DNA from 4 places in the Halobacillus sp. AWM4_238 genome. Region 1 is predicted to be linked to each of the others. Evidence: riboswitches for the same ligand, from Rfam matches in the RefSeq annotation. Region 1 holds a riboswitch; each other region holds the start of a gene.

Region 1 (7,277 bases):
CTCCTCCTTCGTACAGAAAGCTTCCTCCACACGATCGACGACTGCCTGCACCATGTTTGGATGATCATACAAATAACCCGTAAGGTAGACGCTGTCTCCTTTCTTCCTTGCGGTTTGTATACTTTCTAACAATGAATCATAAAGCAGCCCTGTAAACCACAAGTATGGAACAACAACCGTTTTAGGGAATGTAGCCAATGATGTCTCAAACGCTTCTGTGAAACGCGGAGTGAGAGCAGCAAGGTAGCAGGTTTGGATTTGTTGGATCCCATAAATCTCCTTTAATTCCGAAGCAATCGTTTCCATGGATCTTTTGGTATCTGGATGCCTGCTTCCCCTTCCAACAAGCAGAACATTTGTAGTTTCATCAAGCTCCGTCGGCAGTTCTTTCAAGCGATCCACCAATACATCGGTGACGCGTTTCTGCACGCCGAGGGTTTGGCCATAGACGATGGAAATATCCGGATAAATCTCCTCAGCTCTCGCAATTTCATTAGGAATATCTTTGAAATAGTGCCCTGCACTCAATAACAAGACAGGAATGATGACGATTTCTTCTGCCCCTTTTTCTACAAGTGTCTGAATGCCTTCCAACATATCAGGATCAGCCAGCTCGAGAAAACAAATATGATAGAGTTCCACATTTACTTGGCTCTGTACTTGGGTCAAAAAATGGATCGCTTCATTTTTTGTTTCTTTTTTTCTACTACCATGACTGACATAGAGGATCGCTTTCATCTTCCCTCTCCTTTCTACCCAACTATTGAGGCCACTTCCTTCAATCCTTCTTCTCGTGAACGTTCGAACCATTTCAGTCGTTCTCTTAATTGGACTACATCACCGACGACAATCATGGCTGGATTTTCTATGTGTTTTGATTTAACAACGATGTCTTTAATTGTCCCTGTCACCGTTTTCTGCTCCTCTGTTGTTCCCCACTGCACCAAAGCCACAGGTGTATGGAGAGGTCTTCCGTACTTCAACAGCCGCTCACAGATCTCAGGAAGCTTCTTTACTCCCATATAAATACACAAAGTATCCATACTCTTAACGACTCGCTCCCAATACGCCTCTTCATCGCTTCCGGTTTTATTGACTCCCGATATGAAAGCGACTGAAGAACTATACTCCCTGTGGGTCACAGGGATGCCTGCATAAGCAGGCGCGGCAATACCAGAAGTGATGCCTGGAACGATTTCATAAGGAATATTCCGTTTGGCAAGCTCTTCTGCTTCTTCTCCTCCGCGCCCAAATACGAAGGGGTCCCCTCCTTTCAATCGTGTAACGACTTTCCCTTTCAAAGCATACTTACATAAGAGATGATTGATGGACGTTTGGCTAAGGGCGTGATGATCGGGACGTTTTCCGCAAAAAACAAGTTCCGCATCCTCCCTCGCCTCATTCAGGAGCTCTTGATTGATCAAGCGATCATAAAGTATGACATCTGCTTTTTGTATCGCCTTTAGTCCTTTTACTGTAATAAGGTCGTAATCCCCTGGTCCCGCTCCTACGATATACACGTTTGTCATCTTCCGGCCCCTTTCGTTACACCCAATTTTTATCTTGTAAAAGTTTCCACACTTGTTCGGCACAGCTTTTCACATCGTACGCTTTAGAATCTAGCACCAGTTCCGGTTGCAAAGGTTTCTCATAAGGGGCATCCACACCTGTAAACCCTTTGATCTCTCCATCCCTGGCTTTTTTATAAAGTCCTTTAGGGTCACGGTTTTCGCACTCTTCAATTGGACAGTCCACATAGATTTCTATAAAGTCCCCGGCTTGCATCGAAGCTCTCACACGATCCCTGTCTTTTTGATAGGGTGAAATGAATGCTGTTAAAACAATCGTTCCACTATCTGCAAAAAGCTTCGCAACTTCACCGATCCGTCGAATGTTCTCTTCCCTGTCTTCTTCTGAAAATCCAAGATCCGAGTTTAGCCCCTGCCTGACGTTATCTCCATCCAGCAAATAACTCTGCAATCCCTTTTCGTGGAGAACCTTATTTAATTGATTGGCAATGCTTGATTTGCCTGATCCTGATAGACCTGTAAACCAAAGGACCCCGCTGTGATGGCCGTTTTTCTTGCGATAACCTTCTTTACTGATGGATGCTTCGTGCCAGGTAAGGTTTGTCGTCACTTTCTTCATCCTTTCACTTCGGCTGTCTTCTGTAAGCCTTCGATCAGTACATCCACGACTTCTGGACGACTGAACGCTTTTGGTGGTTTCTCACCATTTCTCAAAAGCTCCCTTACTTTCGTACCGGACAAAATCAGATGATTCTCTTTATCGTGTGGACATGTTTTATTAGACGCCATCGACTCACACGCTTTGCAATAAAAACTATGCTCAAAGAAAAGCGGAGTGATGCCAAGTTCTCCTTTCTCGTAGTGACTGAAAATCTTCTGTGCATCATACGTTCCGTAGTAATCACCGACTCCTGCATGATCACGCCCAACAATGAAATGAGAGCACCCGAAATTTTTTCTTACAATTGCATGGAAAATCGCTTCCCGGGGTCCTGCGTATCTCATAGCCGCATTAAAAACAGCTAAAATCACTCGATCTTTTGGATAATAATTTTCCAATAACACTTGGTAACTCTTCATGCGGACATCGCTCGGAATATCATCGCTTTTCGTCTCCCCGACAAGAGGGTTGAGAAACAATCCATCCACGGTCTCGAGCGCTGCCTTTTGGATATATTCGTGAGCCCTGTGCACAGGGTTTCTTGTCTGAAATCCAACTACTTTTTCCCAACCCAGTTGCTCAAATCGTTTCCTTGATTCTGCAGGGTCCAAATAAAAGGATTCTCCGTGTTCATAAGGAGGTTTTTGAAACACCTCAATATCTCCTGCCACATACCAATCGGGGCGCTCGAATAATTTTTTGACACCTGGATGGGCATCATCAGAGGTTGCGTACACGTTTTCTGCTTCTTTTTCTTTATCCGGTTTGAAAAGATCGGTAATGGTTATAACCCCATACACCACTCCGTCCTTGATGAGCTGTGCTTTTCTTCCGAGATTCTCTGCTTGTTTTTCTGTCACCGGAAGTGTGATTGGAATACTCCACGGCTCTCCATCGCTCAGCCGCATGGTATTCACAACGGATGTATAAGTCTTTTCATCCATAAATCCACGTAAAGGGCTATATGCACCATTAGCAATTAAACCGAGATCACTAAGCGCCATGGAGTCAAGCTCGATGAGATCTTCCGGTAGCTCCTCTGGTCTTTTTTCCTTCCACCTGTTTATCAGCACTCCACCGTGCGGGGGGATGATTGACATATCCATTCCTCCTTCAAGGTTATTCATCTTGACTGTTTTCTGTTGTATGCAAGCCGCATTCCGTTTTATTGAACCCTTTCCACCGGCCTGACCTACCGTCATCCGCCGCCTGGGCTGTACATGGAATGCATCCGACACTAGGATAATTTTGATCGTGCAATTCATTGTAATCCAAGCTATTTAGTCGGATATACTGCCATACGTCATCCCATGTCCAGTGAATCAATGGGCATACTTTTACCGATTTGAATCGTTCATCTTTATTAACAAAGTTTGTTTTTTTCCGGCTCGGAGATTGCTCTCTCCTCAACCCGGATAGCCATGCATTTCTTCCATGGAGAGCGTCCTCAAGCGGTTTGATCTTACGGATGTAGCAACATTGATTCGGTTTCCGTTTCCAAAGAGCTGATCCGTATTGCTCGGCTTGTTCATCCAGGCTCATCTCAGGTTGTTTCATCGTTATGTTTAAATCTGGATATCTCTGTTTTACTTTTTCAATCAGCTGGTAGGTTTCCTGAAAATGGATGCCCGTATCAAGAAACACGACTTCGGCATCCGGTTTTTCTTTAGAAATTAAATCAATGAGAACGATTCCTTCTGCGCCGAAACTGCAAGCATAAACAATGTCTTCATACTCCTTGTAGGCCCAGCGAACAATTTCCGATGCTCCTTTCGTATCTTCTTTCGGTGGATCATCGGTAAATGGATTCTCAAAAGATTGATAGGTGATGTGTGGTTGTGTCATGTCCTCCTCCTCTCTTAAATAGAAAAATGCCTTTCTTCCCGATAAGAAGAAAGGCATTTACAATGTCATGTAAACTGCATTCTCCCTATCTTCTCAAGCGCTTAACGCCTGCTGGAATTGGCACAGTATCTGTTTACATTCCTAGACCCGTTGCCGAGGCTTCAAAGGGCCAGTCCCTCCACCTCTCTAGATAAGAAAAGCTTATGAAATTTTCTGAAAAACAAGTTGATACAAATCTTATGCTCCTTTTCATCATATGTCAATGCTTTTTAGAAAAATTACAACTTTTCTGTTTTTTTATTAACATTGGATTGACAAATGAAAAGATGTTCGTTAATTTTATAATTATTCTAAAAACTACATACAATCCTTATGAAGAGCCGGGGGAGGAATCTGGTCTGAAGATCCCGCAGCAACCTTTAACCAGGTGCTCATTCCAGCAGCCATCCGGCTGAAAGATAAGGTGTGGACGATCCCCCTTCTTTCAGATGGGGGATTTTGTTTGTTTCAATTTTTTTAAACATAAAACCTAGTAAGTGCATAGGAATAGTAAAAATGACGATGACCTATGTATAATTAAGGAGTGGTACACATTGCAAAAACTGACCATTTTCGCCTTCATCGGTTTTATAGCACAGCTGATGGATGGAGCGCTCGGCATGGGGTTTGGCCTTAGCTCTTCGACGATCCTCCTGTCCTATGGACTGGCGCCTGCTGTCGCTTCTGCATCCATCCACATGTCGCAGATTGCCACAACGGCTGTTTCAGGTTTTTCTCACTATAAGTTTGGCAACGTTGATAAGCGGCTTGTGATGATCATTTCTATTCCAGGTGCAGTCAGCGCTTTTTTTGGAGCTGCTTTTTTAAGCCGAATTCCAGGAGATTATATTAGGCCTTACATATCCATGTTTCTCCTGCTATTAGGCATTTACATCGTCATTCGTTTTCTATTCCTTTCGAAGAAAACGGACAGAAGACCAAAAAAAGCCGTAAAAAAACGATTTCTTCTGCCTCTTGGAATAGCAGGAGGATTCCTGGATAGTGTCGGAGGTGGCGGATGGGGTCCGGTCAACACCCCTGCTCTGCTTACCCGATCAGGAATTGCTCCAAGGAAAGTCATCGGAACGGTAGATACAAGTGAATTCCTGGTAACGATTTCAGCTACAGTAGGTTTTTTGATTTTTTTAGGTCATGACCAATTCAGTTGGCTCCTCATCACCTCATTCGTTCTCGGAGGGGTCGTTGCAGCCCCTATCGCCGCTTGGCTTGTAAAGATTCTCCCCTCTTCTGTTCTTGGAGTACTAGCCGGTGGCTTTATCATTCTTACAAACGCAAGGACTTTATTAACTTCCGTTCCTCTACACACGCATTTACTAACATTCGTGTACACGCTCCTTGTTTCCAGTTATCTTTTCATCGTGCTTTCTTCCATCAGAAATCATTTGAAATTGAAAAGAGCGATCATCCGGGAACAAGCATAAAAAACGCAGCTCTATGAAGAGCTGCGTTGTTGTATCTATTATTCAATGGAGAAGATATAAGAATAGATCGGTTGACCGCCTTTGTGGATCTCCACTTCTAAATCTTCAAATGTTTCTTCTATGAAGGATTCAAGTGCTGCCACATCTTTTTCGTCGACTTCTTCACCAGTCAAGATCGTGAGGATTTCATCTTCATCTTCATCAATCATTTGGTTCAGCAACGTTTTAGCCGTCGTTAAAGCACTTTTATCTGTAGCAGAGATTTTGCCATCAGCGATTCCCATAAAGTGATCTTTGGAAATGTCCAACCCATCAATTTGAGTATCTCTGACTGCGTACGTAATTTGACCTGTTTTCACTTCAGACATGAGGCTGAGCATTTCCTCTTTATTGGATTCAAGGTCAGCTTCCGGGTTGAACCCTAGAAGAGCACTCATCCCTTGAGGAATGGTTTTCGATGGAATGACAGCAACCTCAACATCCGCTAATTCAGCAGCTTGTTCAGCAGCCATGACGATATTCTTGTTATTCGGCAGGACAAGCACACGTTTCGCATGCGCTTCCTTGATCGCTTCTGAAAGATCTTGAGTACTCGGGTTCATCGTTTGGCCGCCTTGAATGACGACAGTAGCTCCAAGACTCTCAAACAGTTTCTTGATCCCGTCTCCCATGCTTACTGTAACGATTCCATACTCTGCTTTTTGATCGGACTTAGGCTTGGCTTTCTTTTTGTCACCGACGATCGAGGTATGCTGTTCACGCATGTTCTCAATCTTCATGTTGACAAGACTGCCGTACCTTTGTCCTAAGGTCATCGCTTCTCCTGGATACTCCACGTGTACATGGACTTTGATCAACTCTTCATCAGAGACGACAAGGAGTGAATCCCCCATTTCACTGAGCTCGTTACGAAATGCTTCTTCATCATAAGGATGCTCAGCAAGCTTGTCTTCTTCAAATTTGACCATGAATTCTGTACAATAGCCAAATTCGATATCTTCTGTATTCATGAAGTCTTGATTCAACTTGTGGTGTTCCGCATTAACCATCTCGTCCATGGATACCGTTTCTTCAAGATCTGGAAGTTCTTCTCCTTTCAAATTCGCAAGAAAGCCTTCGTAGATCGTGACAAGGCCTTGACCACCACTATCCACGACACCTACTTCTTTCAAAACTGGAAGTAGTTCAGGCGTGCGCTTCAATGATTTCCTAGCTGCTTGAACGACACCTTCGATGAATGGAATGAAGTCTGTTTCTTTTTCAGCGATTTCGACTGAAGCTTCGGCAGCCTCTCTTGCTACGGTAAGGATGGTTCCTTCCACTGGTTTCATAACGGCTTTATATGCAGTCGTGACACCACCTTGAAGAGCGTCTGAGAAGTCTTTGGTTGTTATGACTTCTTTGTCTTCAATCGCCTTGGAAAAACCACGGAAAATTTGCGAGAGAATAACACCGGAGTTTCCACGCGCACCCATCAGGAGACCTTTGGAGAGGGACTGGGCTACGGTTCCTACATGATTCTGGTCCACATTCCGCACTTCTTCAGCTCCAGAAGTCATGGACAGATTCATATTTGTTCCCGTATCGCCATCCGGTACAGGGAAAACATTCAAAGCATCGATCATTTGAGAGTTCTGTTTCAAATGATGAGCTCCTTGCAAGATCATTTCGGCAAGCGTCTTGCCGTCTAACTTTTGTAACGTCACACTTACTTCCTCCTTTGACTACAACCGCGATCTATTCAGTTGTCACACGGACTCC
Region 2 (7,277 bases), 380 kb from region 1:
GATCATTAAAAACTATCTGCTCGACACAACGCCCCTCTATGTAGTGGTCGGCTCTTTCATTCTTGTAAGTATGTACCTCATCTATAACGGAGCGGGTGACATTGTACGATTTTTCCAACTTTACTTTCCGATTATGATGGCGATGTTCCTCATCCTTTGTTTATTGAGTATCAAGAACCTTGACCTAAACCAAGTGCGCCCGGTCCTGCAAAACAACCTATGGGCGACGATCAGTGCAGCTAAAATCACGTTCTTTTCTTTTTTAGGCATGGAGCTTTTGTTAATCTTCGCCAAATTGATTAAAAAGAGGAAAGCCAAACAACTCCTATTTACGATGTGGACGAGCATTGGATTCACCGCACTCATCTATGTAGTCTTCCACATCATATCGATCGGAGTGCTTGGAGTGGAAGAACTGAAAGAAATCACATTCCCTACGATTGAGATGGCGAAAAGCATCGAATTCCAGGGGTTCTTTTTTGAACGTTTTGAATTGATCTTTCTTTTCGGCTGGCTGACGACCGCTTTCACTTCCTTCACAGCTTATATGTATGCGTTGACTCTTGGATTGAAAAATTTGTTTACGCCAAGTCCATGGTTTCTACTTATCGCGGGTTTGCTGATTTATTCATTGACCTTATTTCCTGAAGGTCTTACGGAAGTCTTCCACTACTCGACACACATCCAATTGATTTCGGTCATGGCGATCGTCGCCTTACCTGCGCTTCTATTGATTGTATCCTTAATCAGGAGGAGTACACATGCCACTTAAAAACACCGTTGTAGGTTTAGTGATGCTCTTTTTATTGACTGGATGTTGGGACATTAAAGAAATCGAAGATGTTGGAATCATTACGGGAATAGGTCTTGATTTCGATGAAGAAAAAGATGAACTGACAATGGTCAATCAGTATGTCGTCCCTGATAAAATCCCGACACAACAAAGCACCTCCCAACAAAATGTTCCTTATCAAAACATTACCTTATCAGGAAAGACATTCTTTGAAATCATCAGGAAGAACTCATTGGAAAGCAACAGACCTCCCAATTACACACATTTAAAAACCATTTTGACATCTACAAAGTTATTTGAAAAAGAACGGGCGGATAAAGTCATTGACCTATTCATCCGCGATCATGAATTCAGAAGAACGACACCCGTGTTTCTTACGAGAGAACCTGTCATTGACGTTCTCAGTACCAATCCAACGAAGGAACTTTTTCCAGCGATACAAATTAAATCTCTCAGTGAGAATTTCAACAAAATCAATACCTTTCCCCAAAGCCTGACCATTGGTGACTTTTCCCAATCGATTTCAGTGAAAAAAAGCTTCTTGATTCCAGGCATTACATTACACGATGGAAAAATCAAATCATCAGGAGCAGGAATCATCGAAGCGGAGAGTTCTAAATATGTAGGCTGGATTAATGTTGAAGATATCGAAGGCACTCGGTATTTGGACAATACAGTCCAAGGCGGATTTTTATATTTAGACGAGGAAGCTGTTGAAGACGGCCCAATCATCCTTGAAATTAAAGGGTCAAATACAAAATATAAGACAAAGGTGAGCGGAGATCAATTGGATATGACAATTCAAATTGATACATCCACGGTACTAGCTGAAGACTGGGGTTCCGGAAGAGATGTTTATAGTACCGGTTGGAAAAAAGAGATTGAAGAGGCTGCAAAAAAAGTCATCCAAGGAAAAGTAGAGCGCATGCTAGAACTCGCCCAGCAGGAATATCAAATTGATTTTCTCGATGTATCGAAATGGGTAAACATACACGAACCGAAGTATTGGGAGAAACACGAAAAAGACTGGAATGAAATCTTTCCTGACGTGAATTTCAAAGTGGAAGTAGCGATTGAAATCACAGACTTCGGCACTCAAAACTTCAATTCAGAATAAAGTGGAGGTCTCCCTCCACTTTATTTATGACATAAAAAGCTCTTCGACACCTCTGACGATCTCAAACGCTCCTGAACCATGATTGGAAACAACCGTCACCATCAGCTGATCATCCGGGTATACGCAGGAATGGAATCGGACCCCTGGATCATATCCCATGACATGATAAACGATCTGATCGTTCACATCATCCAACCAAAGCCCGTATCCGTATGAAATGCCCTCTTTAACGTTGACATGTTTTGTGAGCATCCGTTTGGTATGTTCTTCCCCTACCAGTCTCCCATTCAATAACGCCTCCCAGAAAATCATCATATCCTCCGCTGTCACAAACGCTCCCCCATCAGCACCTCCTACGACCGCAACAGCATACACGTTCGTCTTAAACGAACCATCTTTTTCGATGTACCCATAGCGGTGTTGGCTGACAGCTGGTCCAGACGTTAGTAACCCGAATGCTCCATTCCTGCAGCCTTGAAGATGTGTTCTGTCACATATTCTGTAAAGGTTTGGTCCGTGACTGCTTCCACAACCAATCCTAAAACGATGAACCCTGCATTATTGTACCAAAAGGAAAGTCCGGGAGGTAAACGCTAACTTTTGCTTTCAAAAACGGAAACCCGTAAACTTTAAATGGAAAACACGTAAAGGAGTGAGGAGCATGGCACAAGAAATCAATGGAAAAATCGCTTATGTAACTGGTGCTGGACGAGGCATTGGCCGAGCTACGGCTTTGCAACTGGCGCAAGAAGGGGTTCATGTCGGACTGATTGCCCGGACTGAAAGCCGTCTTCATGAAGTGGCCGAGGAAGCACGTTCTTTTGGGGTAAAGGCTTCTGTCGCTACTGCTGATATATCTGAACTCGATCAAGTTGAAAGGGCTATCCAACACCTGCAGGAAGAGCTTGGAGATGCAGATATCCTCATCAACAACGCAGGCATCGGTGTGCATGGAAAGTTCCTTGAACTTGAGCCTGACGAGTGGAAACGAACGTTTGAAGTGAATGTTTTCGGTACATACCACGTCACAAGAGCGGTCCTCCCGATGATGATGGAAAAGGACAACGCAGACATCATCAACATCTCTTCAAGCAGCGGCCTCAAAGGCACAGCTGGGTCCACCGCTTACAGTGGTTCCAAGTTCGCCCTGCAAGGCATGATGGAAGCACTCATGCAGGAATTGAGAAGGGAAAACATCCGCGTCTTCACCTTGAATCCGAGCCTCGTCGCTACAGAACTTGCGTTAGGTGAAGATATGGAAGGTCAGGATAAAGAGAAGTACATGCAGCCGGAAGATCTCGCTGAATATATGGTCGCGCAATTGAAGTTGCATCCGCGTATCTTCATCAAGCAGTCGCTTCAGTGGGCGACAAATCCTTTTTAATCATCAAACGAAGTGAGCCTGTCTTCAGGTTCACTTTTTTACGTCATGTGCTCGCAAGCCTACCCGTGCGTTTCAATCTGTGCTTCAGGCATGTATATCACGAGGAAGCGATCAACCTATCCTTTTAATCCCTTAGTTAAAGGAAGACATAAAAAAAGACTGACGCAAGCACGTCAGCCTTTTCCTTTATTCTTTCATCCATTGTGGCTTACCGAAACCTTTGAATTCCTCATCGATAATTTTCTCAAATTCGTCTGACTCTACAACCTCTTTGATATCCTTCACAAACTGAGCATCGAGGTCCTCCGTCTTGACGGCAACACGGTTACGGTAATCATCAGGCATGTCCTCCAATGCTAGTGCATTCAGAAGGTCCATCCCCGCAGCCAGTGCATAATTTCCTGGAACCATCGACAAATCCTCGCTATCAACAAGACGTGGCAATTGTCCTGCTTCTACTTCAACAAACTGAATGTCTTTTTTATTGTTCGTAATATCTTTTAAAGAGGCGCGCAGCGGGTCAACATTGTCGTCCACTTCCACCAGTCCTTCATCTTCCAGCACAATGAGAGCGCGTGCAAGGTTGGTCGGATCGTTGGGTACCCCCATCGTGCTTCCATCTTCAATACTTTGAATATCTTCATATGTATTGGAATAGATCCCCATAGGAGCTGTAGGGACGATGATGACTTCAGACAAGTCCAAGTCGTTTTCCTTCGCGAATGACTCTAAGTAAATTTTATGCTGAAAAAGGTTGGCGTCCAAATCCCCATTTGCAAGCGCCTTGTTCGGTTGTACATAATCCGTGAATTCTTTGTTCGTCACTTCGTACCCTTTTTCTTCTAATAACGGCGCAATCGCCTGTGTGACCATATCGCTATAGGGCCCAGAAGTCGCGCCAAAACGGATGGTATCTTTACCAGAAGCATCTGCACTTCCTTCCTCTTCTCCGCAAGCAGCGAGAAACGCGATGGTTAATAGCGTGGCACATAACAAGATGGTTTTTTTCATGAGAGAGTTCCTCCTATTTTTTAGTTCTTCTTCACAGTCTTAGCAATATAGTCGCCTGCGTATTGGACGATTTGGACGAGGACGATCAGCAGGATGACGGTCGTAAACATGACGAAGTTATCGTATCTGTAATACCCATAACGAATCGCCAAGTCTCCGATTCCTCCACCTCCAATGGCCCCTGCCATTGCGGAATACCCGATCAAACTGATGGCAGTGATCGTCAAGCCACTAATCAGTCCCGGTTTAATTTCTGGGAAAATGATATCCTTGATGATCAGCCATGGGGAGGCTCCACAGGCGATGGCCGATTCGATCACTCCTCGATCAATATCGCGGGCGGATGATTCCACAATTCTTGCATAAAACGGAATCGCAGCTACAGAAAGAGCTACAGACGCTGCTACAGGGCCCGTCGTTGTTCCGATTAAAAAGTTGGTAAAAGGAAATAAGAACACAAGCAAGATAATGAAGGGAACCGACCGGATCAAGTTCACGACAACGCCAACAATGCTTTTGACGGTTCTATTCTCCAGGAACAAATCACGGTCGGTCACAAACAGGAGCAACCCAAGCGGAAGACCTGCAATCAGAGCGACCACCAATCCGATCCCTACCATGATCAATGTTTCCAAAAACGATTTATTCAGCTCTGGCCATAAGTTGATCAGCTGTTCCATCATTGTGCAACACCTCCACTTCTCCGAGCTTTTGTTTCAGTTCTTCAATGGCTTCCTTTACGACGGGTTGCCCTCCTGTTAATTCCATCACAAAGGTGCCTAGAGCTTGCTCCTGGATATAATCGATCTTTCCATGGAGGATGTTCGCCCGTACGCTTGATCCTTTCAGTAAATCTGAAACGATCGATTCATTCGCAGAATCACCCTTGAACCTCATATGTACAATGGTGCCTTTACTTCTGGAAATGATGTGTTCGGGGATCTTAAAGTCGATGACCGTTTTTATAAAACGCTTGGTGAGTTCGTTTTCAGGAGCTGCAAAGATGTCGTATGTCGCCCCCTGCTCTACGATCTTCCCATCTTCCATGACCGCACAGCGATGGCAGATTTCTTTTACAACCTCCATCTCATGGGTGATCAACACAATGGTCAGTCCAAGTTCGCGGTTGATCTTTTTCAGTAAGCTCAAAATGGACTGTGTTGTGTTAGGATCGAGAGCTGACGTAGCTTCATCACACAGGAGCACTTTCGGATCGTTGGCGAGAGCTCGGGCGATGCTCACGCGTTGCTTTTGACCGCCACTCAATTGAGCAGGGTACGCTTCAGCTTTATCTGACAAACCGACGAGGTCCAGCAATTCGTGCGCCTTCCTCTTTCTTTCCTTCCGATTCACACCTGAAGCTTTAAGAGCGAAAGCGACGTTGTCTAAAACCGTTTTCGCCATGGCCAGGTGAAATCCCTGAAAGATCATCCCGATCGACTGTCTCGCCTTTCTCAACTCCTTGTTTTTTAATGTCATGAGATCGATTCCATCAACAAGGACTCTCCCACTCGTCGGGCGTTCCAAGATGTTCATGCAGCGTAACAGGGTACTTTTTCCTGCCCCACTATAACCGACGACACCAAAGATCTCCCCTTGTTCGATATCCAATGAAACGTTGTCGACGCCAATGACGTTCCCTTCTTTGGAAGGATAAACTTTACTCAGTTGTTCCAATGAAATCATGGGCTTCCCTCCTTTTCCTATGTATCCATAAATGATTGACCTACAAAAAACTCTCCCCCTTTGCGGGAGAGAGTTTCGCGTGTAATAGCCAAACTCTTATCTCCCAGAATCGATTCATTCTGTAGGAATTAGCACCACTCCTTGCGGAAGGTTGCTGTGATGTCTACGGGCCATACCCTCAATCACTCTCGATAAGATTTTTTGTTTATGGTTTTACACTTTAACGCATGTGAGAGGGTTTGTAAATAATTTTCTCAATCTTTTAAATTATAGAATATTATCATTGACATCTCATTTTATTAAATGGATAATGATGGGCATATCTGTGTAGGAGGGATTCCGATGGAGCCGATCAATGTTCAGGGAGCACCGAATATCTATCGCTGTGAACCGGGCATTTTGAAACAATTACCAGAACTACTTCAGGGAGAGAAATTCAAGCATGGAACCATCATCCACGGGGAAAATTCATGGGCGATGGCGGAATCGTACATGCCTGACTTTCCATTTGCTGTCGACACCATTTTGTATGGTGGAGAATGCACGCATCAAGAAGTAGAGAGAATCGGGAAAGAGATGAATTCCACGGATGTCCTCATTGGGGTCGGAGGCGGAAAAATTCTTGACCTCACGAAGGCGTGCGGAGAATCGCTTGATCTTCCGGTCATCCTGATCCCCACATTAGTATCCAATTGTGCCGCTTGGACACCTTTAAGTGTGTTCTATGATGAACATGGGAATTTCCTTGAATACACCATTTTCAAAAGAAGTACATACATGGTCGTGGTTGACCCCGATATGCTCGTCCATTCACCCGTAGAATACCTTCGTGCAGGGATCGGTGACACGATTGCCAAATGGTATGAAGCAGACGTTTTGACGAGACATATAGATAAAAAACCACTTCCTCTGGAGATCGCTCTTCACGCAGCAAAGATGTGTCGGGACGTCCTTTTTGAGGAGGGGACCGAGGCTGTTCGTGCTCTTGAAAATCTTGAACCGAATACGGCTTTTACACGTGTGACAGAAACGATCATCCTCGCTGGTGGTATGGTGGGAGGTTTTGGAGATGGTTACGGAAGGATCTCTGGTGCCCATTCCATTCATAACGGGTTAACAAAAGTACCAGCGACGAAAAGGTTTTTACATGGTGAGAAAGTAGCCTATGGAATCCTTGTCCAGCTGGCCCTCGAAGGGAAAATAGAACAAATCAAGAAACTCGTTCCTTTTTACCAATCCATGCAGCTGCCTTTATCATTGAGTGACCTTCACGCGTCTTCACTAGA
Region 3 (7,277 bases), 2.4 Mb from region 1:
AGATATTGTGAAAAACGACTCCCTTCACCATGAGGGTGTGTCTTTCACTACCTCGGTAGTGAAGGCATAAAGCGCTCTATATCAAGCTTTCATATGTAGAATAGCTGCGTGGATGTAAACACTCTCCTATTTCCTTGTGTACTAAGCAACTTATCCGAGAAGTGGTTTCGAGACACTCTTATGATAAAGGGGCGGAGGGGAATGGCGAGACTCCTACCTTAAGTGTGGAGGCGACTTGGTCAGCGGCGTATGGACTGGACTGAGCTGGCGGAGATAAAGGAAACACGAAGAACGGAGTGATTCGATGTTGACTTATCGTACAGAAGCGAGGGAAGTCTCACTAGCCGCTAGGCGCCGGAACCGGATATCTACGAAGAAAAAAGTGCTTGGTGAGACCCCACAGGACGCAGTCCGAGGAGGCTCACCGCGCTCCCGCGGAAAGCGAGCTATTCCCCGTAGCCCCCATCCACTCAAAAAAAGTCTCGAAACCGAGTCTTCCACAATCGGGAGCGTATATGAAGAGAGGAGAACTGTTATGCAGGAATTGACGAACGATTATCTCGAGGAAGCTATTGAAGACAGCCGGCCGTTCGCTTCAAGTGGGAATGTCAATATGAGCATTCCCGGATACGACGATACGATCAAAGATTACCTCGGTGTGACCATCATTACGACAGACGGTGAATGCTTTGCCGCCGGTGATAATCACAAGTATATCCCGATGCAGAGCACCTCGAAAATCATCGGTCTTATGCTCGCCTTGCAGGACTTCGGAAAAGAGCGTGTATTCCAAACGGTGGGCATGGAGCCCATGGGGGATTTCTTCAATTCCATCAGTCAGCTGGAGTCTTACGATACAAGCAAACCTTTCAATCCCATGATTAATGCCGGAGCCATCGCCGTATCTGCTTTAATCAAAGGACAGAGCGTCGAGAAACGTTTCAACCGCTATATGGATTTTTTACGAAAGATAACGAATAATGATGAGCTCGAAATGAGTGAAGAAGTGTACGAAGCGGAGAAATCGAATGGTGCGCGGAACCGCTCTCTCGCCTACTTTATGCAGAGTACCGGAACATTGGTCACGGACGTAGAAGAAGCGCTAGACCTTTACTTTCGAATGAACTCTGTCATGATGTGCTGCCATGATTTTGCACGTGTGGGGCTGTTTCTAGCTAAAGGAGGACTGGATCTTGAAACAGGAGAAAAACTCATTCCCTCCCATCATTTACGCACGGTGAAAGCGATCATGATGACATCAGGAATGTACAACTCTTCAGGACACTATGCCGTAGAAGCTGGGTTTCCTTGTAAGAGCGGGGTATCCGGAAGCATCATCGGCTCATCCCCCGGCCGTATGGGAATCGGGGTCGTGGGTCCTGCGATCGATGAAAAAGGAAACAGCACCGCTGGTGGAGCCTTGATCAGAAAGCTTTCTCAAGATCTTGAACTAAATATGTTCGGAATCGAAAACACAGAAAGGAAGAATAAAAATGGCGTTTGATTACGACCTCGATTTTGATACAATCGATTTTCGCAAAAATCCAGAAAAATATCGAGTGGGCCGAGGTGAGCAAGGGGTACTTCTCGTCGAACCATACAAAGGTGAAATCCTGCCCCACTGGCGCTTCAAAACACCAGAGATTGCCAAGGAATCATCAGAAAAAATCTATCAAATGTTTCTCGACTATAAAGAAGAGGATGATTTTGTGGGCATGGATATGGCACGGAAGTTTTTGCAGATGGGATACACGCGCTCGCGAAGGTACGCGAATTATAAGGGCGGGAAGAAGTATGACAAAAATGGTGAAGTGAACGATCGCGACATCGACGATGAGAAAGCAGCATCCGCTGAAATTTTCGAGAAAAAGTGGATCGAGGTCAGGGAGGATGAGGACTATTTAAAGAAAAAGAAAGCCCATCAAAAAGAATACGGATGAAACGTTGACATATTTGATCGTTGAACGTAGGATAACATTAACCCGAGTAAACAAATCGGATTAATGAACCTAGGGGTGTGCCCGTGAAAACTTACCCACTTCTTGTTAACCTGCTGTTCATGATGATCTCCTGGTCGATTGGGGTTTATGCCCTATCTGTCATTTACACTTCAACGATCATCATCCCCTTCTTCAATGATTTCATCTGGATCCGCGACTACAAAGGACTCCTCGGCTTAACGACGATCTTCACCGTCCTGACGATTCCTCTGCTAGCATTTTTATATAACAAACGTAAACAGATGTCGAATAAGAGAATATGGTACGGGCTGAATGGGGCCACACTCCTGCTATGGGTCGGTACGCTTGCTTTACAAGTCAAAACCGTCCTGTACAATTTAGGCATTTGTCATTAATAGACAGGACTTCCACCTTCTCTGTCGAACCATGGAGGGAGAGGAGGAATGGATGTGGACTTTCTAACCTTTTATGAAGAGTATAAACGGAGAGCTAGTCAACAAGATTTGGATCACTTAAAAAGAGTAACATCGCGAAACCTCGAAGCAAGAGAGATTCGTCACGGCGAACGGGTGGATTATTCTTATGAAGAGTCGATCGAAGGATGGGCTCAAGCTTTTGAACACTTCCAAAATCAAGACATGATATGGATCTACACCGATCATTCCATCACCCAGCTGGACGAAAACAAACAACTGGCTGCTTTTTGGGTTTCCATTCGCTTAAACGGTGAACTCTTGGAAACTTCCAACCTTTTCTTTGATACATTCGAAAAACAAGAGGGTAAATGGCAGCTTGTCCGCTCCTACATCGAAGCCGGAGTACAAAACCCTTCCATGTAAGCCTGCTTTTGAAAAAGGAGGCTTTATTCTTATTCGGGAAAAGTTTTCGGAAAATTCTTTCTAGCATATTGTCAAAACTTTCTGAGTAGTGTAGAGTAATCAGCAATTAGAAAAAATTACAATTGAATCTCTTATCAAGAGAGGCAGAGGGACTGGCCCGACGAAGCCTCAGCAACCACTGGTTCGACCAGAAAGGTGCTAACTCCAGCAAGTTGTTTTACAACTTGAAAGATAAGAAGAAGAGCCGTCCACACAAAAGTCTTCTTCTTCGAGAAGGCTTTTTTTATTTTTATTTTACAGAAATTAGGAAGACCCACTTTCAAGACTTTAGTTTGGGTGGAGCATAGCGGCGGGAGTGACTCGCTTTCCCGAACCACCATCCAAACATACAAACGTCTCGAAGTTACATCTTACACGAGAGGGAGTTACTGTTTAACCAGCGTTTATTTTGAACCAATAACTTATAAAGGATGTGGTGTTATGTGTCCACACAGGGATACGAAATTCGTTCAGACTGGAAACCAGCGGCATGAGCCTACCGGCGCGATTAACCCTCCCATTTACCTTTCCACCCCTTACCGCCATCCTGGTTTAGGGGAGTCGACGGGCTTTGATTATTCGAGGACCGGAAATCCCACCCGCCAAATTCTCGAGTCTTCCATCGCAGATATTGAAGGCGGAGATGCAGGTTTTGCGTTCAGCTCAGGGATGGCTGCGATCCAAACCGCGTTATCTCTTTTTAAGAAAGGCGATGAGATCATCGTTTCCGAAGATTTGTATGGCGGGACGTTCCGTTTGTTTGAACATATGGAAGAACGTTATGACCTCAGGTTCCATTATTGTGACAGCAACAACCTTGAACGGATCCACGACTACATCAATGAGCGGACGAAAGCCATCTACGTGGAAACACCGACAAATCCGCTGATGCATACAGCAGACATCAAGCAAATTTCAACGGTCGCGAAAGCTCATCACCTTCTGCTCCTTGTCGATAACACCCTGTACACTCCGGTGTTGCAGCAGCCGATTGCAGAAGGTGCAGATGTGGTCATTCACAGTGCTACGAAATATTTGGCCGGTCATAACGATGTCCTTGCCGGTATTCTTGTTAGCAAAGGAAAAGACGTAACGGAGAAGCTCGCTTTTCATCAAAATACATCGGGCGCTGTCCTTTCCCCTTTTGATTCATGGCTTGTCATGCGCGGAATGAAGACCCTCCCTCTCCGGATGCGTCAGCATGAAAACAATGCAAAATCCGTTGTTGCCTTTTTAGAAGAACATCCGCACGTGACAGATGTTTTCTATCCTGGTCAAGGTGGGATGGTTTCCTTCAAACTTCAATCCGAAGCTTGGATCGATCCATTCTTACGGAACTTGAAGTTAATCAGTTTTGCCGAAAGCCTTGGAGGTGTAGAGAGTTTCATCACCTATCCTGCAACTCAGACTCATGCAGATATTCCAGAAGAGACCCGGATCAGCTACGGCGTCTGTAACCGACTGCTTCGTTTCTCTGTCGGCGTCGAACATATCGATGATTTGATTCAAGACCTTGATTATACCCTCACCCAACTACCGAAGGAGGAATCTGTACGATGACCGATCATTCTTTGCAAACGCGATTGTTGCACAGTGATTATAAATTCGACCCGCATACAGGCGCTGTCAGTGTCCCCATTCAACAGGCATCCACCTTTCATCAGCAGGATTTCGACAACCCCGGGGACTACGACTACAGCCGATCCGGAAACCCGACCCGACGAGCTTTGGAGGAGACCATTGCCGGTCTTGAGAGCGGCACAAACGGCTTTGCTTTCGCTTCAGGGATGGCTGCCATTTCAACAGCCTTCATGCTGTTATCAAAAGGCGACCATGTCGTCATCACCCAGGACGTTTATGGAGGCACCTTCCGCATGATCCACGATGTGCTCATCAGATTTGGAATCGATCACACATTCGTTGATATGACGGACCTTCATGAGGTGGCGACGGCGATTCAGCCTAATACGAAACTTTTGTATATAGAAACGCCGTCCAATCCCACGCTTGAGATTACAGATATTCGTGCTGTCGCAAAGTTAGCGAAAGCGAACGATTGCTGGACATTCGTCGATAACACATTCATGACACCCGCCCTTCAACGACCGCTCGAACTTGGGGCAGATCTCGTCCTCCATAGTGCGACGAAATTCATTGCCGGTCATAGTGATGTGGTTGCAGGCCTTGCCGTAACAAGAGATCAAGAGATTGCGGAGCAGCTCGGATTTTTACAAAATTCATTCGGATCGATTCTAGGCGCACACGATTGTTGGCTCGTGCTTCGCGGCTTGAAAACTCTCCATTGCCGAATGACTCAATCGTCAGCATCTGCTGTTAAGATTGCAGAGAAATTAAGCGCCCACCCGCACGTGGAACAGGTCTACTATCCTGGCTTCCGTTTTCATCCTGGCAGCTCGACCCAGACGTATCAGGCAGAAGGGGCCGGAGCGGTATTATCATTCCGTTTGCGGGATGAAGATGCGGTCCGGCAGTTTACAAAGCACGTGGAGCTCCCTGTTTATGCCGTAAGTCTTGGGGCGGTCGAATCGATCTTGTCCTATCCTGCCCGGATGTCTCATGCATCGATGCCGAAAGAAGAACGTGAAAAGCGAGGGATAACAGACGGGTTGCTTCGTTTATCTGTCGGTCTTGAGAACCCGGATGATTTGATCAAGGACTTTTACCAGGCATTAGAAAAATCAGGATCTCAAGCATTCTTACAAACAGGAGGTTGAACAATGGATCTACGCGAAGCTTTACACCACCAGACGATGATTGGAGACGGAGCTATGGGCACCCTCCTCTACTCTTATGGCATCGATCGATGTTTTGAAGAATTGAACCTCTCCCACTCTGAAGAAGTATTGAACGTCCACCGCGCTTACGTGAACGCTGGTGCGGACGTCATCCAAACGAATACTTACGGCGCCAATTATATTAAACTGGAACGCTACGGCCTTCAAGATCAAGTCAAAGAGATCAATGCCGCTGCTGTCAAACTTGCCAAACAAGCGGCCGGTGACGAGCAATACGTAGTCGGAACCATCGGTGGCGTCCGGGGGGCCCGCAAACAAGCCATATCGACAGAAGAAATCAAGCGCAGCTTCAGGGAACAGCTGTACTGTCTTCTTTTTGAAAAAGTCGACGGCCTTCTGCTTGAAACCTTTTATGATTTAGAAGAGATCAAGACTGTTTTAAAGATTGCTAGAAAAGAAACACACCTGCCGATCATCGCTCAAGTATCCATGCATGAGGCGGGTGTCCTGCAAGACGGCACCCCACTTCCCGATGCACTCAAACAGCTGGAAGACTTAGGCGCTGATGTTGTCGGCGTCAATTGCAGACTCGGACCTTATCACACGATTCAATCGTTAGAAGAGGTTCCGCTTCCGGAGCGTGCTGTGTTGTCAGCTTATCCGAATGCAAGTTTGCCCGCCTACCAGGATGGTAGGCTCGTTTATCCAACGGACCCGACATATTTCCAAAAAAGTGCCCAATCCCTTTTTGAGCAAGGCGCCCGTCTGATCGGCGGCTGCTGCGGAACGACACCGGAACATATCGAAGCCATTGCTGCTAGAGTCAAAGGAAAAGCACCGATACAGGATAAGGTGGTTCCATTCAAAAAGAAGACGGAGGTGCGGGTGTCCAATCCGATTGATCCACGTCCCCACCTTCATGAAAAAGCCAAAAAAGGCCGTTCTATCATCGTTGAACTTGATCCGCCGAAAAAATTGAAGACCGATCGCTTTTTTGAAGGAGCGAAAGCTTTACAGGAAGCGGGTGTCGATTCTGTCACACTCGCAGACAACTCTCTCGCTTCTCCGAGAATAAGCAACACGGCGATGGCATCAATCATTAAAGAGAAGTATCAGGTGGACCCACTCGTCCACATAGCCTGCCGGGATCGCAATTTACTAGGTTTGCAATCTCATTTAATGGGGCTTCATGCTCTCGGCATTCGTCAGCTCCTTGCCGTTACAGGAGATCCAACCAAAATAGGGGATTTCCCGGGGGCCACTTCGGTGTATGACCTGAACTCTTTTGATCTCATTCATTACATCAAGCAAATGAACAAGGGCATCTCTTTTTCCGGAAAAAATCTAGGTGAGAATACGTCCTTTTCGGTAGCTGCTGCGTTTAATCCGAATGTGCGCAACTTGAACCGTGCCGTCGGACGAATGGAGAAGAAAATCAAATACGGGGCTGACTACTTCATCAGTCAACCGGTCTTCAATGAAGAGCAGATCATCGAGGTCTATGAAGCGACCAAACACATCGATGCCCCGATTTATATTGGAATCATGCCGCTGACAAGCGTACGGAACGCTGAATTTTTACACAACGAAGTTCCCGGTATCACGCTTGCTCCTGAGGTCCTGGAAAAAATGGAACTCGCCGGCACAGACAAAGAGAAAGCACAGGCAGAAGGTCTTCGTAT
Region 4 (7,277 bases), 3.0 Mb from region 1:
TGGATCATATGGTTTCCATAACCTTTCCCTCTATACTCAGGAGATACAATCACTTTTCCGATTCGTCCCTCCTTTTTGTCTTTATTGATCCGGCCGATGGAAAGGTGACCGATGGTTTTATTTAGTTCCGGATCATAGACTTGGAAAGCCCGTCGATCTTCTGCATCTTTGTAATCCATGAGCTGTGTGTGGGTTAATGGATAGTCGAACATCGGCCCTCCCCACTGCATGAGAAATCTTGGTGAATCAATCCAATTGATTAAAGCTTGGAAATCTTCTTCTTGAAAAGGGATTAATTGCAGCATGTTCCATCTCCTTCCTAGCTTTTTTATCGATGATACACTATTATTGAAAAATTATGAAAAAACTCGTGACATTACATCTATACACATGGGATGATAATCTATTGTAAAGTTAACGTTGGTAAAGGAGGGAATCTAGTGGCAGATAAAGAAAAAGAACAGGTCATAGATGAAGCGGTAGGAGAAAAAGACATCCGGAAGTTAGAATTTCGTGGTGGTGTCTTTAGTGCTACCATTCCTTTAGTTTTTTTCATCATATGGGCGATTGTATTAAGTGTCACAGGCCTTGTGACAGAACAGGCCTTAGTTTTAGGGATGGTCATTGGAATTGCCATCGGTCTATTTTTATGTAAATCCACATGGTCCGACTATGCTCAAAGTTTGATTTCCGGCATGGCCCAGCCTGTAGGAGTCGTTGCGATTCTTGCCTGGTTTTGGGCAGGGATGTTTGCAAACATGTTGTCCGCTGGTGGATTAGTGGACGGTCTTATATGGGCCGGTTTTCAATCCGGGTTGGAAGGGGGAGCTTTTGTAGGAATCACCTTTCTTTTAGCGGGATTGTTTTCCACTGCTGTCGGTACGGGTTACGGTACGGTAGCGACATTTGGAGTCTTGATGTATCCTGCGGGCGTGATTTTAGGAGCAGATCCTGTCATTCTGCTTGCGGCCATTTTAAGTGGAGCCGTCTTTGGGGATAATCTGGCACCTGTATCAGACACTACAATTGTTTCTGCGACAACACAGGATGCTGATGTTCCGGGAGTTGTGCGTTCACGCTTCAAATATTCCATCACAGCAGCCATTCCAGCTTTCATTTTATTTGTGATTTTTGGTGGTGGTGGAGATATGGGCAGTCAGCAAGTGGTCACTGACCTTCAAAATGAAGTTTCACCTGAAGGGCTTCTTATGTTGGCACCCTTTGTACTCGTCCTATACTTAGCCTTAAGCGGTCATCATCTTTTGACATCACTGTCTTACGGAATCTTGGCAGCAGCTGTGTTCATCTTCCTTTCCGGAAATTCTTTGAAGGAAGTATTGCATATCCATAAAAACGATGCCGGTGAAGCAGTGATTGAAGGCGCGTTGATTGATGGAATCAGTGGCTATTTCAATATGGCTATTTTGATTCTCTTCATATTAGCTGCCGCTTACCTTTTGGATGTTGCAGGTACAATGGATGTCATTAAGAACTTCTTCTTGAAGCTGATCAATAATGTCGTTCGACGTGCTGAACTTTCCATTTTCGGAATTGTCGCATTCTTGAACGTGTTTATCACCATCAACACAGCGGCTGAAATTGCTGCGGCACCGTTCGTTCGTAAGTTAGGAACGGAAATGAAAATCCATGCATACCGAAGAGCAAACTTGCTGGATACGGTCACATCTTCTCTTGGCTATATCTTTCCTTGGAGTGGAGGTGTCCTGCTCGCATGGGCTACGGTCCAGGGAGCTGCCGATCAGTACGATTTCCTTCCGGTTGTCGGTCCCGGAGAAGTCTTTCCCTTCGTATTTCAGGGCTGGTTGTTATTGATTGTCATGTTCATTGCAGCATGGACAGGCTGGGGACTTCGTTACACCGGTGAAAACGGAGAAGAAGTAAAGCCGGCAGATTTTAATAAGTAAAAAGATAAGATACAAGTAACCCCCGAGTCATAGACTCAGGGGGTTGTTTTCATTTATGCATGAATGTGGGCTTTTACTTCTTTCATTTGATCCAAATGGCGTAGCTCGTGCCAACCGATAAACTCTACCCATTGTTCTAAGTTCATATCACCGAAAGAGGGGTGAGGATATACACGGTTTTGCAATGTTTCTTCATCCTTATTGTGGATGAGGAATAGAGTCGCTTCTCGCGTCTTTTTCAAGCCTTCTTTCGCATCATCCAATGAATTGAATTCCCCTTTTGGTTGAACGGCCTCTGGTGCCTCGACTTTATAATCGCGGTTAGTTGTCTTATGGATCGGTTTTTTTGTCGCTTGTTGAGTATCCCCTTGTTTGAGCGACTGATTGATCTGGTAAACAATTAATTGTTCCATTAAGTATAGGTGTTCTAAAACTTCAAGGATGGACCAGCGATTTCCTTCAGGCTTAACGGATGCTTCTTGCTCTGAAACTTGTTCAACAAATTGGAGCAGTTCACTTCTCTTCTCATCTAAGCCATACATACAAATTCTCCCTTTCAAGTGAAGTTAATTCGAGTCTATCACAACTCTAGTAAAAGTTTCTCTCCCCAGCTCCTCCAAAGTTGAAACCTTTCACACCACCTATCGTAAAGATAAGAACAGGAAAATATTGCATGACCAGGTCATACAAATTATTCCAATCGAATAAAGGAGGGGATAAGGTGAAGAAGCTGGTTGGAGCTTTCTTGGCTTTTCTTTGTTTCATAGGTGCTGTTGTATTTTTTGTAGATGCTAAAGAAGATACTGTTCTGCGGAGTAAGGAAGAGGTAGAAATTGGTGTACCAGGTGTTACAGGATATTCCATTACATACACTAGCGGTGGAGCTGAAATTCCGGGTCTCTGGATTGAGCCAGATGAAAAAGAAGGCCGTCTTCCGTTACTCATTCACAATCGTGGAGGGTTGGGAGAAAGTTCGTTGACAGATGCTCAAGAGCTAAAAAATCTTTCCTACTGGGCAAAACAGGGATATGTAGTACTAGCGACTCATTATAGGGAGAATGCCGAAGGAAAGTTTGAGCCATCCAATAAGGAAGACTTTGTCCTTGATGTGATGGATTTAAAGAAGGTGGGGGCAGAGTTGGATCATGTCGATGACGAACGAACGGTCATGCTTGGGTACTCCCGCGGTGGATGGATGAGCATGCTCGCGGTTCAACAAGACATAGAGGTTGATGCTGTTGCTGTGGTTGGAGCCATTAGTGATTTGAAACAATTGTACCTAACTCAACCAGAACCTGTTCAAGAGCAAATCGAACAGTTATTAGGAGAGCCTCGGGGTGATCAGGATTGGTATCGTGAACTTGCTCCAATCCATTGGGTGGAAGACATGGATGTCCCCACATTGATGCTTCACGGAGAAAGAGACCGGACCGTTCCGGTTGAGCAGGCGCGAATGTTTGCAGATCATATGGAACGTGAGCATGATCTTCATCGGTACATGGAATATGAGAATGGGGACCACAGTCTGAGCTTGCATTTCAAGGCGTATGCCCCTGAAGTGTTGCAATGGTTTGATTCTCATTTGGACGAAAAGTAGTGTAATTTCTATCGTCCCTCTACTTATAGGAGTAACTGTAAGAGTCAAAACGGATGGTTCGTGGTATAGAATGAAATAGATGTATAAATAACCATAGAAGACGATAAGGAGGAACAGATGATGAGCGACTACTCCATTGATGAATTTATTAGAAAAACAAAGCAGGATGAATCAGAGAATGATTATTTTGAGCTGGAAACCCCGAGAATTCTTGAGGTGAATCTACTTGATCAAGTGTGGGCTAAGGCGGGCGCGATGATTTCCTATAATGGAAACATCAAATTTGAAAGAGAGGGCATCCTTGAACATGGCGTTGGTCGCTTATTTAAAAAAGCAATGACCGGCGAAGGGAGTTCTTTAATGAAGGCTACAGGTCGTGGTCGTCTTTATCTTGCGGATCAGGGGAAGAAAATTACTATTTTTGATCTGGATAATGAGACCATCACAGTGAATGGCAACGATCTTCTTGCCTTTGAACCTAGCATTGATTGGGATATCAAACTAATGAAAAAAGTAGCCGGAATGGTTTCTGGTGGTTTATTTAATGTAACCCTTAGTGGTAGTGGACGCGTCGCTATCACATCGCACTATGAACCATTGACCTTGCTGGTACGTCCAGGGGAACCTGTCATTACCGACCCGCATGCTACTGTTGCCTGGTCCGGACACTTGGAACCAAACTTCAAAACAGACATCAGTTTTAAAACGCTGATTGGACGTGGAAGCGGGGAATCCATTCAAATGGAGTTTGAAGGAGATGGGTTTGTGATCGTGCAGCCGTTTGAGGAAGTTTACACAACAGGACAGAGCTAAACAGAAGCGGATTTTTTTACAGACAGGCATGAGCATGGTAGTCTTTGAATATAATAAAATCAAAAGAAAGACATTATGTGCTTTTATTAGAGATTTTTAACCTGTTATCCTTTACTTCGTTACAAATACGTAGTACTATGGGTACTAACAAAAATAAATAACGGAAACTTCTTATCCAGAGAGGCGGAGGGACTGGCCCTTTGATGCCCGGCAACCATCGAATCAATCTACGGATTGACAAGAACGGTGCCAATTCCTGTAGAATGTATTAACATTCTAAGAGATGAGAGGATCGTGCGGATATTAGCGACCCCTTTTCTTACTGGATAAGAAAAGGGGTCTTTTCGTGTAAGCACCATAACCGTCAAGGCTCTCGATAGAAGTTGCGTTAAGGGAAAGGAAAGATGATATATGGCGACAGCTATTTTCGGTGCAGGATGTTTTTGGGGAGTAGAAGCGTTTTTTGAGAAATTCGAAGGGGTTACAGAAACAAAGGTCGGTTATATTGGCGGCCACCTGGATAACCCAACATACGAACAAGTCAAAGCAGGTAAAAGTGGACACGCGGAATCTGTCAAAATAAACTACGATCCGACTGTCATCACCTATGCAGAACTTGTGAATATCTTTTTTGAAGCTCACGACCCGACTTCCCGTAACAAACAGGGAATGGATGTAGGTCACCAATACCGTTCCGTCATTTTTTATTCGGATGCTAGTCAGAAGTACATTGCAGAAGAAAAAATCAAAGAGTGGGAAGGAAAAGGGATCTTCAAACGTCCGATTGTTACAGATGTAGAAGAAGCATCCACCTTCTATGAAGCTGAAGAGTATCACCAGAAATATTTACAAAAGCACGGCTCTGCCGCATGCTCCATTGGCTAATAACAAAAGGACCCTCTAACAAGGGTCCTTTTTACATGTGTAATAATATCCCACTAAAGCTCCCGATTGTGGAAGACTCAGTTTCGAGATGTTCTCGGGGTTCGTTGCCTTGTTGAGCGTCAGGGGTGGCTGGGAAGCAACTCGTCTAGCACCATCGCCCAGACACTCGCGTCATAAGCAGAACAGCAAAGGCATGAAAGGACACATGCCTTTGCTGTTCTGCTTATGCCAGTCGTGTCTACCAGGGCGATTCCGCATTTGAACACATTCCTGTGGATGAGCGCCGAGCTTCCTCGGACTGCGTCCTGCGGGATCTCGCCTATCTCCTTCTCCCACGGGAGTCTCGCAGTTTCCCATTCACCCCTTTCATAGTAAGGAGAAACGAACCCCTATACCTAGAGGAAGTGTCTCCCATTTCGCCCCCAAAGGCAGGCATAAAGCGCTCTGTATCAAGCTAATAAATTCTGAATGCCTGTTGTGGAGAGGTTATATGATCTACTTTCCTCAGTCATTCAAGCTGCTTGTTCCAGAAGTGATTTCGAGAATCTTCCTTGGCAAAGAGGGCGGAGGGAAACGGTGAGACTCCTGTGGGAAGTGCGTGGTAGATGAGACCCCGCAGAGCTTTAGCTCGAGGAGGCTCATCACTCGCCCACGGAAAGCGAACCTTTTCCCGGAGCCCCTAAACTCCCACAAAAGTCTCGAAATCAAGTCTTCAAGAAAACTGCCATATTGTTGAAGCAGGATGCCGATTCTTTGATTTAAGCTATGCAAAAAGGCTGGCCATGGCAACAGGATACATATTCTCAAAACCCACACCGAACATTGTTTAACGACTGCAGCAAAGCATGTTCCAAAAGGTTGGGGCAATGGGGGATCTGAATGATAAACTAGTAACTAGAGAAATGACAGGGGAGAAAACCGTATTAGAATCACCCCTACCCTTCGTAGAATTTCAGGTGAATATGGATAGAAAAACGTAAGAAAGGGGCTGGGCCTTTGTGGGTAAATGATGCGATTTTAATGGTCATGTGCATGTTTATGGTAATCGGAGCGCTTGATTATTATGTGCTCAATCATCGTCTTTCTCTCGGATGGCGTTTTTATGAAGCCTTCATGATGATGGGGCCGCTTGCTCTCTCCATGGTGGGAATTATTTCCCTCGCTCCTGTGCTGTCCCAGTGGCTTGCGCCTGTCATCCGCCCTCTGTTTTTATGGTTCGGGGCGGATCCTGCCATGTTTGCATCCATGATGCTTGCGATTGATATGGGTGCTTACCCGCTGGCTGAATCCCTGGCAATGGAAGAGGGAGCGGCCACTTTTTCCTGGGCATTCCTCGGAACGATGATGGGACCTACACTTGTTTTTACCATTCCAGTCGCGCTGACGATTGTTAAAAAGGAGGACCGGCCTTACTTTTCCAAGGGAATTCTAGCTGGTTTAGTTACGGTTCCGATCGGATGCTTCGTCGGCGGGGCGGTAGCAGGATATGAAGCGATGTGGATGGTACGTAATTTGACACCGGCTATTTTGCTTTCGGTCTTTATAGGAGCGGGTTTATGGTTGTTCACCAACGTAACCATCCGATTGTTTTCTTATTTCGGAAAAACAATTGAAATCATCATCATTACTGGTCTTGCTCTCATTATTATTGAAACATTGACGGGGGTTGTTGTTTTACCGGGTATGGCTCCTTTATCCGAAGGGGTGGTCATTGTCGGGAGGATTACGGTCACATTAGCAGGCGCTTACCCTCTGGTCGCATTCATTAATCAGCGGGGAGAGAAATTCATTGGACGGCTGAGTGAAAAATGGGGCATGAATTCTACCTCGTTAACAGGTCTGATCGCTTCTACGGCTCATCACTTACCAATGTTAGCGACGATGAAAGATATGGATGTGCGAGGAAAGACGGTCAATGCAGCGTTCGCTGTCAGCGGTGCGTTTGTCATCGGCAGCCATTTTGCGTTTGTCGCTAGTGTAGAAAAGGACATGATTTTACCTGTATTGATTGGAAAACTAACAGCAGGGCTGTTAGCGGTAGGTCTTGCTCTATGGAT

The links. A riboswitch is a leader RNA that binds a small molecule or an ion and turns the genes downstream of it on or off. The one in region 1 is predicted to bind S-adenosylmethionine.
Region 2: another riboswitch for S-adenosylmethionine. It lies ahead of ACXACN_RS06240 (methionine ABC transporter ATP-binding protein); the one in region 1 lies ahead of ACXACN_RS04290 (sulfite exporter TauE/SafE family protein).
Region 3: another riboswitch for S-adenosylmethionine. It lies ahead of ACXACN_RS16350 (methionine biosynthesis PLP-dependent protein); the one in region 1 lies ahead of ACXACN_RS04290 (sulfite exporter TauE/SafE family protein).
Region 4: another riboswitch for S-adenosylmethionine. It lies ahead of msrA (peptide-methionine (S)-S-oxide reductase MsrA); the one in region 1 lies ahead of ACXACN_RS04290 (sulfite exporter TauE/SafE family protein).

Annotation. Positions count from the first base shown of each region.
Region 1 is NZ_JBSWSY010000002.1:828,844-836,120, reverse strand. Features, by position in the region: gene ACXACN_RS04315 (sirohydrochlorin chelatase) at 1-738, opposite strand, end outside; gene cobA (uroporphyrinogen-III C-methyltransferase) at 753-1,529, opposite strand; gene cysC (adenylyl-sulfate kinase) at 1,546-2,139, opposite strand; gene sat (sulfate adenylyltransferase) at 2,145-3,290, opposite strand; gene ACXACN_RS04295 (phosphoadenylyl-sulfate reductase) at 3,310-4,035, opposite strand; SAM riboswitch class I at 4,118-4,232, opposite strand; SAM riboswitch class I at 4,403-4,500, shown strand; gene ACXACN_RS04290 (sulfite exporter TauE/SafE family protein) at 4,629-5,516, shown strand; gene ACXACN_RS04285 (DAK2 domain-containing protein) at 5,555-7,222, opposite strand; gene ACXACN_RS04280 (Asp23/Gls24 family envelope stress response protein) at 7,254-7,277, opposite strand, start outside.
Region 2 is NZ_JBSWSY010000002.1:1,210,862-1,218,138, forward strand. Features, by position in the region: gene ACXACN_RS06205 (GerAB/ArcD/ProY family transporter) at 1-772, shown strand, start outside; gene ACXACN_RS06210 (Ger(x)C family spore germination protein) at 762-1,910, shown strand; gene ACXACN_RS06215 (serine hydrolase) at 1,935-2,408, opposite strand; partial or broken gene ACXACN_RS06220 (serine hydrolase) at 2,354-2,485, opposite strand; gene ACXACN_RS06225 (3-ketoacyl-ACP reductase) at 2,572-3,294, shown strand; gene ACXACN_RS06230 (MetQ/NlpA family ABC transporter substrate-binding protein) at 3,481-4,305, opposite strand; gene ACXACN_RS06235 (methionine ABC transporter permease) at 4,326-4,988, opposite strand; gene ACXACN_RS06240 (methionine ABC transporter ATP-binding protein) at 4,948-5,991, opposite strand; SAM riboswitch class I at 6,085-6,189, opposite strand; gene ACXACN_RS06245 (iron-containing alcohol dehydrogenase family protein) at 6,334-7,277, shown strand, end outside.
Region 3 is NZ_JBSWSY010000002.1:3,272,095-3,279,371, reverse strand. Features, by position in the region: gene glsA (glutaminase A) at 536-1,504, shown strand; gene ACXACN_RS16365 (DUF4385 domain-containing protein) at 1,494-1,940, shown strand; gene ACXACN_RS16360 (hypothetical protein) at 2,024-2,356, shown strand; gene ACXACN_RS16355 (hypothetical protein) at 2,411-2,800, shown strand; SAM riboswitch class I at 2,929-3,038, shown strand; gene ACXACN_RS16350 (methionine biosynthesis PLP-dependent protein) at 3,281-4,399, shown strand; gene metC (cystathionine beta-lyase) at 4,396-5,574, shown strand; gene ACXACN_RS16340 (bifunctional homocysteine S-methyltransferase/methylenetetrahydrofolate reductase) at 5,578-7,277, shown strand, end outside.
Region 4 is NZ_JBSWSY010000002.1:3,782,534-3,789,810, forward strand. Features, by position in the region: gene ACXACN_RS18775 (GNAT family N-acetyltransferase) at 1-305, opposite strand, end outside; gene ACXACN_RS18780 (Na+/H+ antiporter NhaC family protein) at 441-1,925, shown strand; gene ACXACN_RS18785 (DinB family protein) at 1,979-2,467, opposite strand; gene ACXACN_RS18790 (alpha/beta hydrolase family protein) at 2,647-3,522, shown strand; gene ACXACN_RS18795 (AIM24 family protein) at 3,643-4,335, shown strand; SAM riboswitch class I at 4,504-4,625, shown strand; gene msrA (peptide-methionine (S)-S-oxide reductase MsrA) at 4,747-5,220, shown strand; gene eutH (ethanolamine utilization protein EutH) at 6,217-7,277, shown strand, end outside.